Linked DNA regions of Thermococcus kodakarensis KOD1. Each later gene encodes a partner of the first gene's protein in a complex. Links are inferred from orthologs where the notes say so. Each region holds a gene or a part of one and is shown on either strand. Other genes may lie near its edges.

What was found. The genes of interacting proteins can lie anywhere in the genome.
Region 2: the proteins of psmA (region 1) and TK_RS11330 are in contact, whole or in part, in a cryo-EM structure (PDB 6HE5), measured with the Archaeoglobus fulgidus proteins. The link is inferred for Thermococcus kodakarensis KOD1 from one-to-one orthologs. Residues at the interface, in WP_010877997.1 of Archaeoglobus fulgidus: Ala30, Arg33, Gly34, Ala35, Asp51, Arg53, Val54, Lys66, Ser79, Gly80, Leu81, Val82, Met166; in WP_010879468.1 of Archaeoglobus fulgidus: Asp391, Leu392, Lys393, Gly394, Met396, Phe397, Val398.

Annotation. Positions count from the first base shown.
Region 1 is NC_006624.1:1,436,479-1,444,287, forward strand. What follows is about bases 2,219-5,151. They hold psmA (archaeal proteasome endopeptidase complex subunit alpha), read right to left. Parts: upstream 4,110-5,151; coding sequence 3,327-4,109; downstream 2,219-3,326. Other genes in these bases: rrp4 (exosome complex RNA-binding protein Rrp4), read right to left, coding at 2,219-2,608; TK_RS08165 (ribosome assembly factor SBDS), read right to left, coding at 2,605-3,315; TK_RS08175 (hypothetical protein), read right to left, coding at 4,173-4,394; TK_RS08180 (HIT family protein), read left to right, coding at 4,448-4,915; TK_RS08185 (nucleotide pyrophosphohydrolase), read right to left, coding at 4,890-5,151. Outside these bases: TK_RS08145 (hypothetical protein), read right to left, coding at 1-259; exosome complex protein Rrp42, read right to left, coding at 291-1,109; exosome complex exonuclease Rrp41, read right to left, coding at 1,102-1,851; more of rrp4, read right to left, coding at 1,835-2,218; more of TK_RS08185, read right to left, coding at 5,152-5,210; TK_RS08190 (hypothetical protein), read right to left, coding at 5,221-5,508; TK_RS08195 (hypothetical protein), read left to right, coding at 5,601-5,858; iorA (indolepyruvate ferredoxin oxidoreductase subunit alpha), read left to right, coding at 5,944-7,809. UniProt on the Methanocaldococcus jannaschii protein: Component of the proteasome core, a large protease complex with broad specificity involved in protein degradation. The M.jannaschii proteasome is able to cleave oligopeptides after Glu, Asp, Tyr, Phe, Trp, slightly after Arg, but not after Ala.
Region 2 is NC_006624.1:2,039,029-2,044,289, forward strand. What follows is about bases 2,439-5,261. They hold TK_RS11330 (proteasome-activating nucleotidase), read right to left. Parts: upstream 4,536-5,261; coding sequence 3,342-4,535; downstream 2,439-3,341. Other genes in these bases: TK_RS11325 (MFS transporter), read left to right, coding at 2,439-3,290; cas6 (CRISPR-associated endoribonuclease Cas6), read left to right, coding at 4,753-5,261. Outside these bases: TK_RS11310 (radical SAM protein), read left to right, coding at 1-658; TK_RS11315 (hypothetical protein), read right to left, coding at 648-1,139; TK_RS11320 (serine/threonine-protein kinase RIO2), read right to left, coding at 1,129-2,064; more of TK_RS11325, read left to right, coding at 2,154-2,438. UniProt on the Methanocaldococcus jannaschii protein: ATPase which is responsible for recognizing, binding, unfolding and translocation of substrate proteins into the archaeal 20S proteasome core particle.

The DNA.
Region 1 (7,809 bases):
ATGGACTTTCCTCAAGAAGCCTGAACAAACCTATGAACGAAAGCACAAACGCGGTCAAACCAAACACAACCACCACAAAGCGAACCGGGGTCTTCCCCCTAACGGTAATGAGATACAGTCCCCAGACAACGAGCGCCAAGCCCCACATGGCAGTGGTCAGAAGAAGATCCTTCTTGCGCTCCTCGCGGAGGAGGAGATAGAGCGTCCTTACCGCGAACCCAATGAAAACTACCGCCGCCAGTGCCATAATGACGTCCATAGCGACCACCCAAAACAGAAAAGAAGAGACATCAGGCCCTTCCGACGGCCTTCAGAACCTTCTCCCTAATCTCGTTGCCCTTCTTCAGGGCAACTTCGAGGGCGTACATGACTTCCTCCATCTTAAATGCTCCTGCCTCGCCCTTCTGGGCCGCTGAGATGTGTCCCGTCTCGTCGGTCGTTATAGTAAGCCTGCCGTCCATGACGCGCTCCTCGTCGAGGCTCGGGTCAACGACTATGGAGTTACCGATCTTGGCGAAGGTTACAGGGATTGGGACGTGGTTAACTGGGAGAGGCTCGTACTCGTCGAGTATCTCAACCTCGCCAGTTTCTTCGTTGTAGTTGACCTTTGGCAGCTTCGTGCTGAGGAGAGCCGCTATTGCACCGATTCCGCTGGCGTCGAGGAGGTTGCCGCCGTGGTCGAGAACGTGGACGTCTATGAATATAACCCTGACGAGCTTGCCGGGAACTATAACGAGCTTCTCCAGGTCAACAGCCTGACTCTCCCTGATGCCCCTGTCAACGACGCGCGCCAGTTCGATTGCGTTCTCGTCTGGCGGGCCGGGTTCAAATGTCGGTGAGGCGAGCGGGACGAGCTCAACGTTTGTCGTTATGACGCCCCTGTCGGGCAGGTCAGGGAAGGGTTCGCCAAGTTCAGCCTTAATGCCCACTAGAACTTGGGTGTCACCCAGCCTGACCCAGGCGGAGCCCTCGGCCTTCTCGATAACGTTGACCTTAATCTCAAGGTCGCGGTAGTCCTCAAAGGAGCGGCCGTCTATTCTCTTGCCCTCGCGGAGCAGTTCGATGATGTGATCGCGCATTATGCTGGCCATGACTTCCATCTCACTCATTTCCCTCAACCTCCTGGGCTATTTTGAGGTACTTTTCCTTGAGGGCCTCCCTCTGCTTCTGGTAAACGGCCTTGGCGCCCTTTATAGCAAGTCTCACTGCCTCAAGGAACTCATCCTTCGTCAGGTAGCCGTCCATCTGGAGGAGAGTTATGTCGTTCTTGAGCGGCATTATGGCAACCGGTACGTCAGCTTCACCGTAGTTGTCCTCCTCCTTGTTGAGGTCGAGAACTATCTCACCGTCTATCTTTCCAGCGGCGCACGCGGCAACCAGGTCTTTCATTGGAATACCTGCATCAGCCAGAGCTAGCGAAGCGGCCGTTATTCCAGCAACCCTCGTACCGGCATCCGCCTGGAGTATTTCGATGAAGACGTCTATGGCAGTCCTCGGGAACATGTGAAGGAGCAACGCCGGCTCAAGCGCACCCCTTATGACCTTGCTTATCTCAACGCTCCTTCTGTCCGGCCCGGGCTTCTTCCTCTCCTCAACGCTGAAGGGCGCCATGTTGTACCTTACCCTGAGTATAGCCCTGTCCGGCCTCTGGAGATGCTTGGGGTGTATCTCCCTCGGGCCGTAGACGGCAGCTAGAACCTTGTTCTTGCCCCACTCAACGTACGCCGAACCGTCGGCGTTCTTGAGGACGCCAACTTCCATCTTGATAGGCCTAAGCTCGTACTTCTTTCTACCATCAATCCTCTTACCGTTCTCATCGATGAGCTTTAATCCTTCAGGCCTGCCCATCATCTTCTCCACCCTCTTCTCCGTTAACCTCGGGGATTTCCTCTATTACTCCCTGCTCCTTAAGCTCCCTGAGCCTGCTAAGGAGGAACTCCTTAACGCGGTCGGTAAGGCCCTGGGTGTGGCTCTCCCTGTCAACCTTGAGTATTGCCTCGATTGCGAGCCGCTCAAGCTCGTCGTTCTTTCCGCTGACCCATACCCATCCATTCTGCCCCACGATTATCCTCGTTCCAGTTAGGGTCTTTATCATGTTGATCATCGAACCGCCCTTGCCTATGAGCCTGGGGACTTTGGACGGTGTTATTGTGACAAGCTGGCCGCCCCTGAGCGGTCCGCCCTTGAAGGGCATCCCCTTGGTCGTCAGATCAATCTGGTTTACCTCGTTGAAAGCCTTAACTTTGGCGTAGATTATGTCCCCGATGTCGAATATCTTCCTCAGGTCGGTCTTGAGCAGGTCTATCCTCTCTTCAACGGCATCCTGAACCCTGAGGCTCGCCTGGTAGGGTGCTCCGATGTCCACAGTCCAGCTGGAGAACTTGACGTCAACGATCTTCCCCAGGACGTTGTCCCCAACCTCTGGGATATAGGGGCCTTCGAGTGGTATGACCCTTATCACGTTTCCCCTGATCTCAACGAGGCCGATGACGGTGGAATAGATTGCGTTGCCTTCCCTGAAAGTCCCTCTTCCGTTCTTAAAAGGCCCCTGGGCGAGTAAAGTCCCAGGGACAACGAGTTCTCTGGGTTTTACAAAAATCTTCTTCATAGGCCCTTCCTCTCTAACAGTTTAGTTATCGCTTCGCCCTTTGTAAGGGCGTTGAGCTTTTCATAAAACTCCTCCTCAACTCCACCGGGTATCTCAATCACGAACATCCAGGAGCCGTCGCTTCCCCACTCTTCCCTCTTGATGTTGCCGAACTTCCTGACCTCTCCATAGGCCCTCCCAACGTAGTCTCCAGGTATTTTGACCGCTATGACCTTGACCTCAAGCTTTAGCGGGAGTATCGGCCTTATAGCCTTGATGACCTGGGGAACCTGAGCCTCGGCATCTTTGAATATGTCGATGTGCACTCCTGCCTCTTCCATAGCCCTGAGAATTCTGTCAACCGGGTGCGGATAACCAGTCCTCGGGTCAACCGCGTGCCTGTGGATCACCGTGGCTATGTAGCGCTTTTTGTCCTCGAGCATCTGCCTCCTCTGCTCAGCCGTCAGCTGAACCTCACCCTTTCGGAGGATTATCTTGGCGACTTCGTACGGGTCGCTGGTGCCGAATATCTTCTCCATCTCGTGCTCGCTCGCCTTGTCACCCTTGTGGGCGTCCTTAAAAACGTAGGGAGTGGCGAGGATCTCCTCTATCGGAACGTCCTTGCCCTCCTTGAAGTCCCTAGCCAGGTAAGGATCGACCAGTATCTCGAAAGTCTCACCATGGGTCTTCAGACGGGCGATGACGGCCTTATCAACACTTATCGGCATCGCCCGTCACCTCAGTAGTTCTGATCGAGTTCGGAGTAGTCTTCCTGTTTCTCCTCAACCTCTTCCTCCTTAACTTCCTGGAGGATCTCGTTGATGTACTTCTCAAGCTCCTCCCTCGGGAGCTTCTTCCAGCGCTTCTCGTCCATGGTTATGTAGGCAACCTCTATACCCTCAGCAGTTGGCTCTTCGAGGGTCTTCGCAAGGGCAAGGATTGCGAGCTTTATGGCATCGTCTTTTCCGATGTCGTCCCTGTAGTGCTCCTCGAAAATGGCCATGGCGGTGTTCCTGCCGCTTCCTATGGCAACTGCTTTCCACTCGAAGTAGGCGCCGCTCGGATCGGTCTCAAAAAGCTCGGGCTTCTCGTTTACGCCCGCCATAAGCAGGGCGGCGCCGAAGGGCCTCACACCGCCGTACTGGGTGTGGGCCTGCTTAAGGTCGCATATCTTCTTCACCAGAACGGTGAGCGGGACGGGTTCGCCGTAGGTGAGGCGGTAAATCTGGGCCTCAAGCCTGGCCCTGTCAACCAAAACCCTGGCATCGGCAATAATGCCGCTCGGAGCGGCCGCTATGTGGTCGTCAATGAGGAATATCTTCTCGTAACTGCTCGGTTCGATGAGCTTGCTGGTGATCCTCTTCTCAACGGCGAGGACAACACCGTCCTTCCACTTAACACCGACAGCGGTTGCTCCCCTCTTCACTGCCTCCCTGGCATAGTTGACCTGGAAGAGCCTTCCGTCAGGGCTGAATACCGTAATCGCCCGGTCGTAACCGGCCTGCGGTGGTACAAACGCCATTTCACATCACCTCTATTCCCTTTACTCCTTTAGCTTACTCTACGGGCCATCTATTAAGCTTTTCTATTCTCCCCTAAAAGCGATGACCGCCATCCTCCTGGCGGTTCTCCTCGCAAGCTCCAGCGGGATGAAAGACACTGCAAAGATGACCGCTCCCAGTATCAGGGATGCGGTCCATCCCAGGGGCTTAAAGATAATGAGCCCAAACCCTACCAGAAGCAACAGCAGGCCCGCGAGGAGAAGCTTTCGGTAAGCAATTTCGAGTTTTTTAAGTTCTTCACTCATGCTCCCACCGGGGGACTTTTTAAGATGGGTGGTTTTAAGTCTTTGGTGGTTCTATGAAGTGTCCGTTCTGCAGTCCAAAAAGGGAAAACCTGCTGTACGAAGATGAGCTGATAAGGGTAATCCTCGATGAATACCCAGCGAACAGGGGGCATGTGCTCGTCGTCCCAAGGAGACACATCGAAGCGTGGGAAGAGCTGGACGAGAAAGAAAAAATCGCCCTAATGCAGGGCGTTGACCTCTCCATGAAGGCCCTGAAACAGACCCTAAATCCCGACGGCTTCAACGTCGGCATCAACCTCGGAGAAGCAGCCGGCCAGACAGTTTCCCACATCCATATCCACGTCATTCCGAGATGGAAGGGAGACTGCAACAGGCCGAGAGGCGGAGTGAGAAAGGCAGTACTGGATATCGAGGACGAAAACTTGACTATGAAAGAGCGCTGGGAGAAAAACAGGCTAGGGAGAGAAGAAGTAGAATCCTTAAGGAAAGCCTTTCTCAGTCTCCTGGGAGAGGGTACTTAGCCTCGTTCTTTCTGATTTTCCTGCCAACGGCCTCATCCAGGTCTATTCCAAGCTCATGCGCCAGGAGTACGAGGTAAATTATGACGTCCGCTATCTCATCCGCGACCTCCTCCTTTTTCTGAGGATTCTTTACAGCTTCGAGGATTTCCTCATCGCTGAGCCACTGAAAGTGCTCGAAAAGCTCTCCCAGCTCAACCACAGCGGAGATGGCCAGATTCTTTGGTGTGTGGTACTTTTTCCAGCTTCTAGCGTCCCTGAATTCAACGACTATTCTTTCAAGCTCACGGAAGTCCATACCCATCACCTCAGTAGAAGTGAGCCTCGCTATTCCTGAGGAGCTCAAGAAGTTTGAGGAACCTCTCCAGCTCCTCCCTTGAGAAGTGCTCTTCGGCATCCGTCTCGGGATCGAGGGATAGAAGAAATTCCCTGGCCTTTAAGAGGTCGTCCAGATCCTCCTGAAGCTCAATGGCCCGCTGGGTGAACTCCAGGCTCGTGTAGGGTGTCTCCATAGCCCTCTGCTGGTTGGCAACTATGGCGATCTTGAGACTCGCTATGGCCTCGTCAAGGATTTCCACCAATTCTTTTATTTTCATAGACCTCACAAAGGAATTCGTGCTCTAGGTATTTAAAGCCTGCGAGAATACTTTATAAGGTTCAACGCAGATACAATAACAGGTGTCCACGAATGGACTTCGCGCTTTTCATGGAAAGGTATGGGTACAAGATTCTCCTCGTGATCATGCTCTCCATCGTGTTTGGGATCATCGGAATATTCGTTGGTGCGGTGTTTGTGACCTTGAAGTCATACGGTCTATACGTTGGGGGAATGATACTTATAGTCACAGCGATTTACGCATTCACAGTTAGAAGGAAATACTTGCAGTCTTACGGTGACGCAATGGGCAAGTACTTCTACGACCCGAAGCAGGGAAAGAGACCTTAATAAGTCGAATATTTTTCGGCTTTTTTGGGTGTTTTCCTGAGCATAGAGTTTTAACCTTATTCACGGAAAGCCTACGGTGGTCATCGTGGAGGCTCTAAAGAACGCTCCTTCTAACGCTTCACTTGGAGTATCGGCTAAAAAAGAGAGAAAGCTCCTCATGGGAAACGAGGCGATTGCCTACGGCGCACTTGAAAGCGGTGTTGTCTTTGCTACCGGTTATCCAGGAACCCCCTCAACCGAAGTCATCGAGACAATAGCGAGGCTGAAGCCGGAGGTCTTTGCCGAGTGGGCGCCGAACGAGAAGGTAGCCTTAGAAGAGGCCGCTGGAGTGGCTTATACTGGGCTAAGGGCCCTCGTTACAATGAAGTGCGTCGGCCTAAACGTTGCCGCCGACCCGCTCATGAGCCTCGCCTACTCCGGCGTTGAGGGTGGACTTGTAATACTTGTCGCGGACGACCCCGGGCCGCATACGAGCCAGACCGAGCAGGACGACAGGTACTACGGCAAGATTTCTCTCCTTCCCGTTCTTGAGCCGGCTGATCCTCAAGAGGCCCACGACCTCATAAAGTACGCTTACGAGCTGAGCGAGAGATACAAAGTCCCGATAATCTTCAGGACAACGACGAGGGTGAACCACACAACGGCCGACGTCGAGGTCGGCGAGTTCGTCGAGCTTAACAGGAAACCCGTCTTCAAGAAGGACATTGAGAGATACGTGAGGGCCAGCATGGAAGGCAACAGAAAGAGGCACAAGTGGCTCAACGAGACGCTGAGGAAGATCGAAGAGGAGTTCAACGAGATGCCCTTCAACTGGGTCGAAGGGAAAGAAGACGCCAAGCTGGGAATAATCGTTGAGGGTGCACCCTACAACTACGTGAAGGAGGTTCTCCCGAAAATAAACGCCGAATTCAAGGTTCTCAAGCTCTCAACTCCCCATCCGCTCCCGAAGAAGCTCGTTGTGGAGTTCCTGAAGACCGTTGAAGAGGCTATAGTAATTGAGGACGGCGCCCCGTTCCTTGAGGAGGAGGTCAAGATAGCCGCCTACGAGGCTGGCCTGAACGTTCCAATCTACGGCAAGAGGACGGGACATCTTCCGCTTGAGGGCGAGCTTACGCCTTCGCTCGTTAGAAACGCCCTGCTGAAGGTCATCGGCGAAGAAAGTGAGGAATACGTAAAGCCCGAAGAGGTTGCCTACGCCGAGAACTTAGCTCCGAAGAGGCCGCCAGTAATGTGTCCCGGCTGTCCTCACCGCGGCTCATACAGGGCAGTACTCGATGCCCTCAGAGACCTCAAGCTCGGCCGCTACAAGGTTCCAATACACGGCGACATAGGCTGCTACGCCCTATCCCTCCTCCCGCCGCTTGAGGCCATCTGGACCGAATACGTAATGGGTGCTAGCATAAGCCTCGCCAACGGTCAAAGCGTTGTTATGGACAAGAAGATCATAGCCACCATTGGCGACTCAACGTTCTTCCACAACGGAATCCAGCCGCTCATAGATGCCGTCTACAAGAACCTAAATGTTCTCGTGATGATACTCGACAACAGAACCACTGCTATGACAGGCCACCAGCCGCACCCGGGAACCGGCGGAAGCGAGACAGGAAGGAAGTTCAACGAGATAGACATAGAGGCCCTTGTGAAGGCTCTGGGAGTCAAGTACGTCAAGACCGTTGACCCCTACGACCTCAAGGCGACGAGGGAGGCTATAAAAGAGGCGATGCAGATCGAGGGGCCTGCGGTTATAATAGCGAAGCGCGAGTGCGTCATTCCTGTGATAAGGCGCGGCGAGATCGGAGAACTCCCAGTGGTCATCGAGGACAAATGTACCGGCTGTAAGGCCTGCATACTCCTTACGGGCTGTCCAGCGCTCGTCTACGACCCTGAAACAAAGAAGGTCAGGATAGACGAGCTCCTCTGTACTGGCTGTGGAGTCTGCAACCAGACGTGC
Region 2 (5,261 bases), 600 kb from region 1 along the record:
GGTTGAGGACGTTTTTGACCTCCTTGAAGCCTTCTCCGACCTTAATCTTCCGATTTCAGTCTCGATAACCCCTGTTGATTCGGAGACCCTTGAACGCTTCAAGGAGCGCGGCGTGGACTACATAGGTGTCGGCCTCGATGTTGCCAGCGAGAGGCTCTTTAGGGAGATAAAGCCAGACCTGTCATGGGAAGAAGTGTGGGACTTTGCGGGCAGAGTGATTGATGTTTTTGGCCGTGGAAAGGCCCTACTTCATGTTATAGTTGGCCTTGGAGAGACTGACGGGGAGCTTGTGAATACCTTCATACGCGCGAGGGAAATCGGCGCTGATGTTTCCATATTTGCCTTCACGCCTATAAAGGGAACCCGCCTTGAAAATAGGGAACCGCCGAGCCTCGAACATTACCGAAAAATCCAGCTCGCTAAATACCTCGTGAGCATCGGGAAGGAAGATGCCATAGTCTTCGATGGGGACTCCATCAAGGGCTTTGCACTCTCCAAGGACGAAGTTGCAAAGATTCCCACGACGGTTTTCATGACCCACGGCTGTCCGGGCTGCAACCGGCCTTACTACAACGAGAGACCTGGAAAGGAACCCTACAACTACCCGTTAGCACCAAAAAGGGAAGATTTTGAGAGAACATTGAGGCTCATCCTTTGAGTGCTTCCAGCGCTTCGTTCATCTCCTTGACCGGGAACTCCACGCTGACTTCTTCCCCTTTTGCCGCTTTTATTAGGGCTTCGAGGAACTTGCTGAGGAGTTTGTCCTCTTTGAGGAGAACTCTGAGTGAATCCATGTTCTCCGTGAGCTCCAGTTCTTTTCCGGCATCTCTGATTATCGTTAGTATGTCCCCGAGCCTCTTGAAGCCGAGGCGGAAGAGATCGTCGTTCGGCGCGTTGTAAATAGCTCTAAGCGCGCACTTGACCGCTCCCCTGTAGTTGTCTTCCTGAAGGAAGATATCAGCGAGGCGGAAGCAGGCCTCGAAGTACAGCTCGGGCTCTTCCTCCATGCTCTCGTGAAGGATCTCATCGAGCTTTTTCTTGGCAGTTTCGAGGTCTTTTTGGTTTTCGGCCTCTATGGCCTCCCTGAAGAGCCTTGCTATCCTCTCCTTCCTGTTGAGGGGCTCGTACTTAATTACCACCTTCCTCACCCCTGCTCTCCTTCCAGGCTGATTCAAACTCGGGCCAGACCTTTTCAAACTCCTTTTTTACTCCCCACCTTCTCCTGAAGGCGTTCAAAAGGACGGTTATGTCCCTCTTAAGCAGTTCGTAGCTCTCCGGATGGGCCGTGCTGATGTACTGTGCCCAGTCTATTATCAGGATGTCTCCATCTTTAGTCAGGACTATGTTGAACTCGCTCATGTCCGAGTGAACTATACCAAACCTAACGATCTTGAGGTACTCCTCAAGAACCCTATCGAGTATCCTCTCTGCTTCCTCTCTGGTTAAATCAGTGTCCCTGAGTTCGGCCAGCTCGGTTCCCTCCACAAACTCCATTACGACTACGTGCCTGTTCCAGGCTACCGGCCGCGGAACCCTCGCTATCGGGCTGAGCAGGACGAGGGCCTCGTGCTCCTTCTTGGCTATCAGCCTTGAAACGTAGAGCCAGCTGGTGTGGTGCTTGTCCTGGAAGACGTGGCCGTGGTAGCCGGCCCTTCTGGAAGCTGTCCTCCCTCCTATCCTGTTGAACTTTACCGCGACCTTCTCCCCAGAAGGAGTTATGCCTACGTAAACATCAGCGTCCTTCCCAACACCTATCTGCGTCGTGCTTATGGCCTCTATTACTCCCTTTTTGGCGAGCGCCCTGATTGCCAGCGCGTCGTAGCCGTGTATCGTGAGCTGGTAGCCTATGTAGCCGATGTCGCTCCTCCTGACGACTAGTCCCCAGTCGTCGAGCTTTCCAAGGCGGAAGGATGCAGTCTCAACGTCCACCCTGGCAAAGCGGGCTATGTCCTCTAAGGGAACCCACCTGTGGTGGCGCATGTTGAGCTCTACTCCCCTAAGTATCCTGAAGTCCAGGTCCCTGAGTGATGGGTAAGCCTCGAGTGCGAGCAGTTTGCTGACCATGTTCTCTCCCGTAACTGGTTGCCCGCGCCTTTTATAAACTTACTTTGCTATCCAACAAACTTTTAAGCGTTTCATCTTCTCTCGAACCTATGCGGAAGAGACTCCTGTTGCTGCTCTCCCTCGGCTGGATATTCAACTACGCCCACAGGATGGCGATACCACCCCTTATCCCCATAATCAAGTCGGAACTGGGCGTAACCAACGCCGAGGCAGGTCTGCTGATGACTGCGTTGCTACTCCCCTATGCACTCGTCCAGGTACCCGCGGGCTATCTTGGAGACAGGCTCGGGAGAAAGCGTCTTTTGGTGGTGAGCATCGTTGGATACTCCCTCTCTTCTGCGCTCATAGTTTTCGCGCGCCAGTACTGGGAGCTTCTGGCGGTTAGGGCTCTCTATGGGATTTTCTCTGGCCTGTACTATGCTCCAGCGACGGCTCTCATAAGCGAGGTCTATCGGGAGAGAAAGGGCTCCGCTATGGGGATCTTCATGGTCGGGCCGCCAGTAGGGAGTGGAATTGCTCCTCTGATAGTCGTACCCATAGCGCTCTCCCTCCAGTGGAGGTACGCCTTTGCTGTGCTCTCTTCCATGAGCCTTCTTGTTGGAGTCGCCCTTGCCCTCGCCGTCAAGGGGGAAGTCTCGAAGCCTTTTAGGGCCTCACTCTCGATTCCGATGAACGTTCTCCCCTTGAGCGCTGCGAATTTCCTTGCGCTCGCCGCATTCTTCGGCCTTCTAACGTTTCTGGTGTCATTCCTGGTGCACTCAGGAGTCTCCCTCGGGATTGCCTCGGGTCTTTTCTCTCTGCTTTCGGTTGTGGGTGTAGCAGGATCTTTCCTCGGTGGCTTGGTCTATGATAGAACGGGAAGGAGAAGCGTCTCGCTGATACTCGTGCTCAACGCACTGCTAACGTTCCTCCTTGCGGTAACGGCATCTCCCTGGATTATAATCCCCCTCGGGCTTACGTTCTACTCTGTGGGTCCAGTAGTTACTGCCTACACCTCCGAGAAAGCAAGTCCAGAAAACCTGGGTTCGGTCATGGGTTTCGTCAACATGGTTGGATTCTTCGGCGCGACGGTCGGGCCTTATCTCGTCGGCCTGCTTATAGATATCTTTGGATACAGGCCTGCTTTCTTGTCTATTCCCGTAATGTATCTGCTTGCGTGGGCAATACTGTGGGTTGAGGGTCTTGTGGAAAGGAAAAAACTTGGAACAAGCCCGAAAAGAATGTAGTATTGTAAATACTCGCTTTAAATCAGGGGTAGAAGAAAAAAGAGAATGGCTTCAGCCGTACATTACCTCGTGCATAGCTATCTGCTGTGCCAGCCTCTTCTCCGAGCCAATGACTTTATCCACGGCCTTGAGGAAGTCGTCCTGCGTAACGTACGTCCTCCTGTCCCTGATGGCGAACATGCCTGCCTCGGTAGCTATGGCCTTGAGATCTGCTCCGCTCGCCCCCTCGGTTATCTCCGCTATAACGCGCAGGTCAACGCCCTTGAGGTTCATCTTTCTCGTGTGAACCTTGAGTATCTCGAGCCTGCCCTGGTAGTCCGGGAGCGGAACCTCTATGAGCCTGTCGAACCTGCCCGGCCTGAGTAATGCTGGATCGAGTATATCGGGCCTGTTGGTTGCCGCTATGACCTTCACGTTGCCCCTCGGGTCGAAGCCGTCCATCTCAGCGAGGAGCTGCATGAGGGTTCTGTTGACTTCCCTCTCGCCGCCGGTGGTTTCGTCCATCCTCTTTGCGCCTATGGCGTCTATTTCGTCTATGAATATTATCGTGGGTGCCTTCTCCTTGGCAAGCTCAAAGAGTTCGTGGACCAGTCTGGCACCCTCTCCGATGAACTTCCTTACCAGCTCGCTTCCGACGACGCGGATGAAAGTGGCGTTGACGTGATTGGCAACTGCCTTTGCCATCAGGGTCTTTCCACAGCCCGGCGGGCCGTAGAGGAGAACTCCCTTCGGCGGCTCGATGCCGACCTGTTCAAACAGCTCAGGGTGCTTGAGCGGGAGCTCTATTGCCTCCCTGAGTTCCTGGAGCTGCTTCTCAAGTCCGCCTATGTCGTTGTAGGTGACCTTGGGCCTTTCAATGACTTCGAAACCGAGGACACTCGGGTCTTTCTCGCTCGGCAGGAGCTCGACTATCGCCATCGTCCTCTGGTCGAGTGCCACCCTGGCTCCTGGCTTGAGCTTGTCCCTCTCTATCCAAGGCGCTATCCTGACAACGAAGCGCGGCCCGTTGTAGTTCTGAACGATAGCCCTTTCGTCGTCGAGCACCTCTATGACGTTCCCCGCAAAGGCCGGCGGCTGTCTGAGCCTTGACATTTCCATTCTCAGCCTTGAAAGCTCCCTCTCAAGTCTCTCCTTGTCTGCCTCCAGCGTTCTCACCTGTAACTCCAGCTGCCTGATTCTCCTTTTGAGGAAAGTGACGTAGTCATCGTAACCCTCCGGGTGAACGTCAGTGTTCTCAATACTCATGGTATCTCACCTCTAACTTCTCTCCTGATGTATGTCTCGTTGGGACTCTTTTTAACTCTATCCATCCCAGCAGAAACAGGTTTGGGTTTTGGACAATTTCTATCTAATGCACAAGTTTATCATCCGTTGATTCACAATGGTCTTCAAACTCAACTTCGAAACACTTATTAACCTTTTTGACGTTGGATATATTGGCACTACAATGGAGGGGTCAATAATGAGGATTGAAATAAAACTCCGACCCGCTGAGGTGGGCACAATTCTTCCGTTTAACTACAACTACGAGGTCTATTCTCAGCTGCTTGAGAAGGTCTATCTGGTTTCTCCCGAACTTGGAAAGGAGGTTGAATCTAGTGGTGTTGACTACTTCACGTTCTCAAGGATAATGGTCAGGAAGAGGGAGCTCATTCCCGAGGCTGGCATTAGAGTTCTCTCCGATGACGTTTCTCTCTACGTCTCCTCCCATTCCGCCGATGTCATCCATGCCATCGCCGAGGGCTTTCTCGATGACCCCCTCCTGAAGATTAAGGATGCCACTTTTATTGCAGATGACGTTAAGGTTCTGAAGGAGCCCGAACTTAAAGGTCCCGTTCTCTTCTCAACGCTCAGTCCGATCCTCGTTAGGACGGTTAAGTTCGTCAACGGCAGGATGAAGGTGTGGGACCTCTATCCCGACGATGAAATGTTCTTTGACAAGCTCAGAAAGATAATGCTCATGCGCTATTC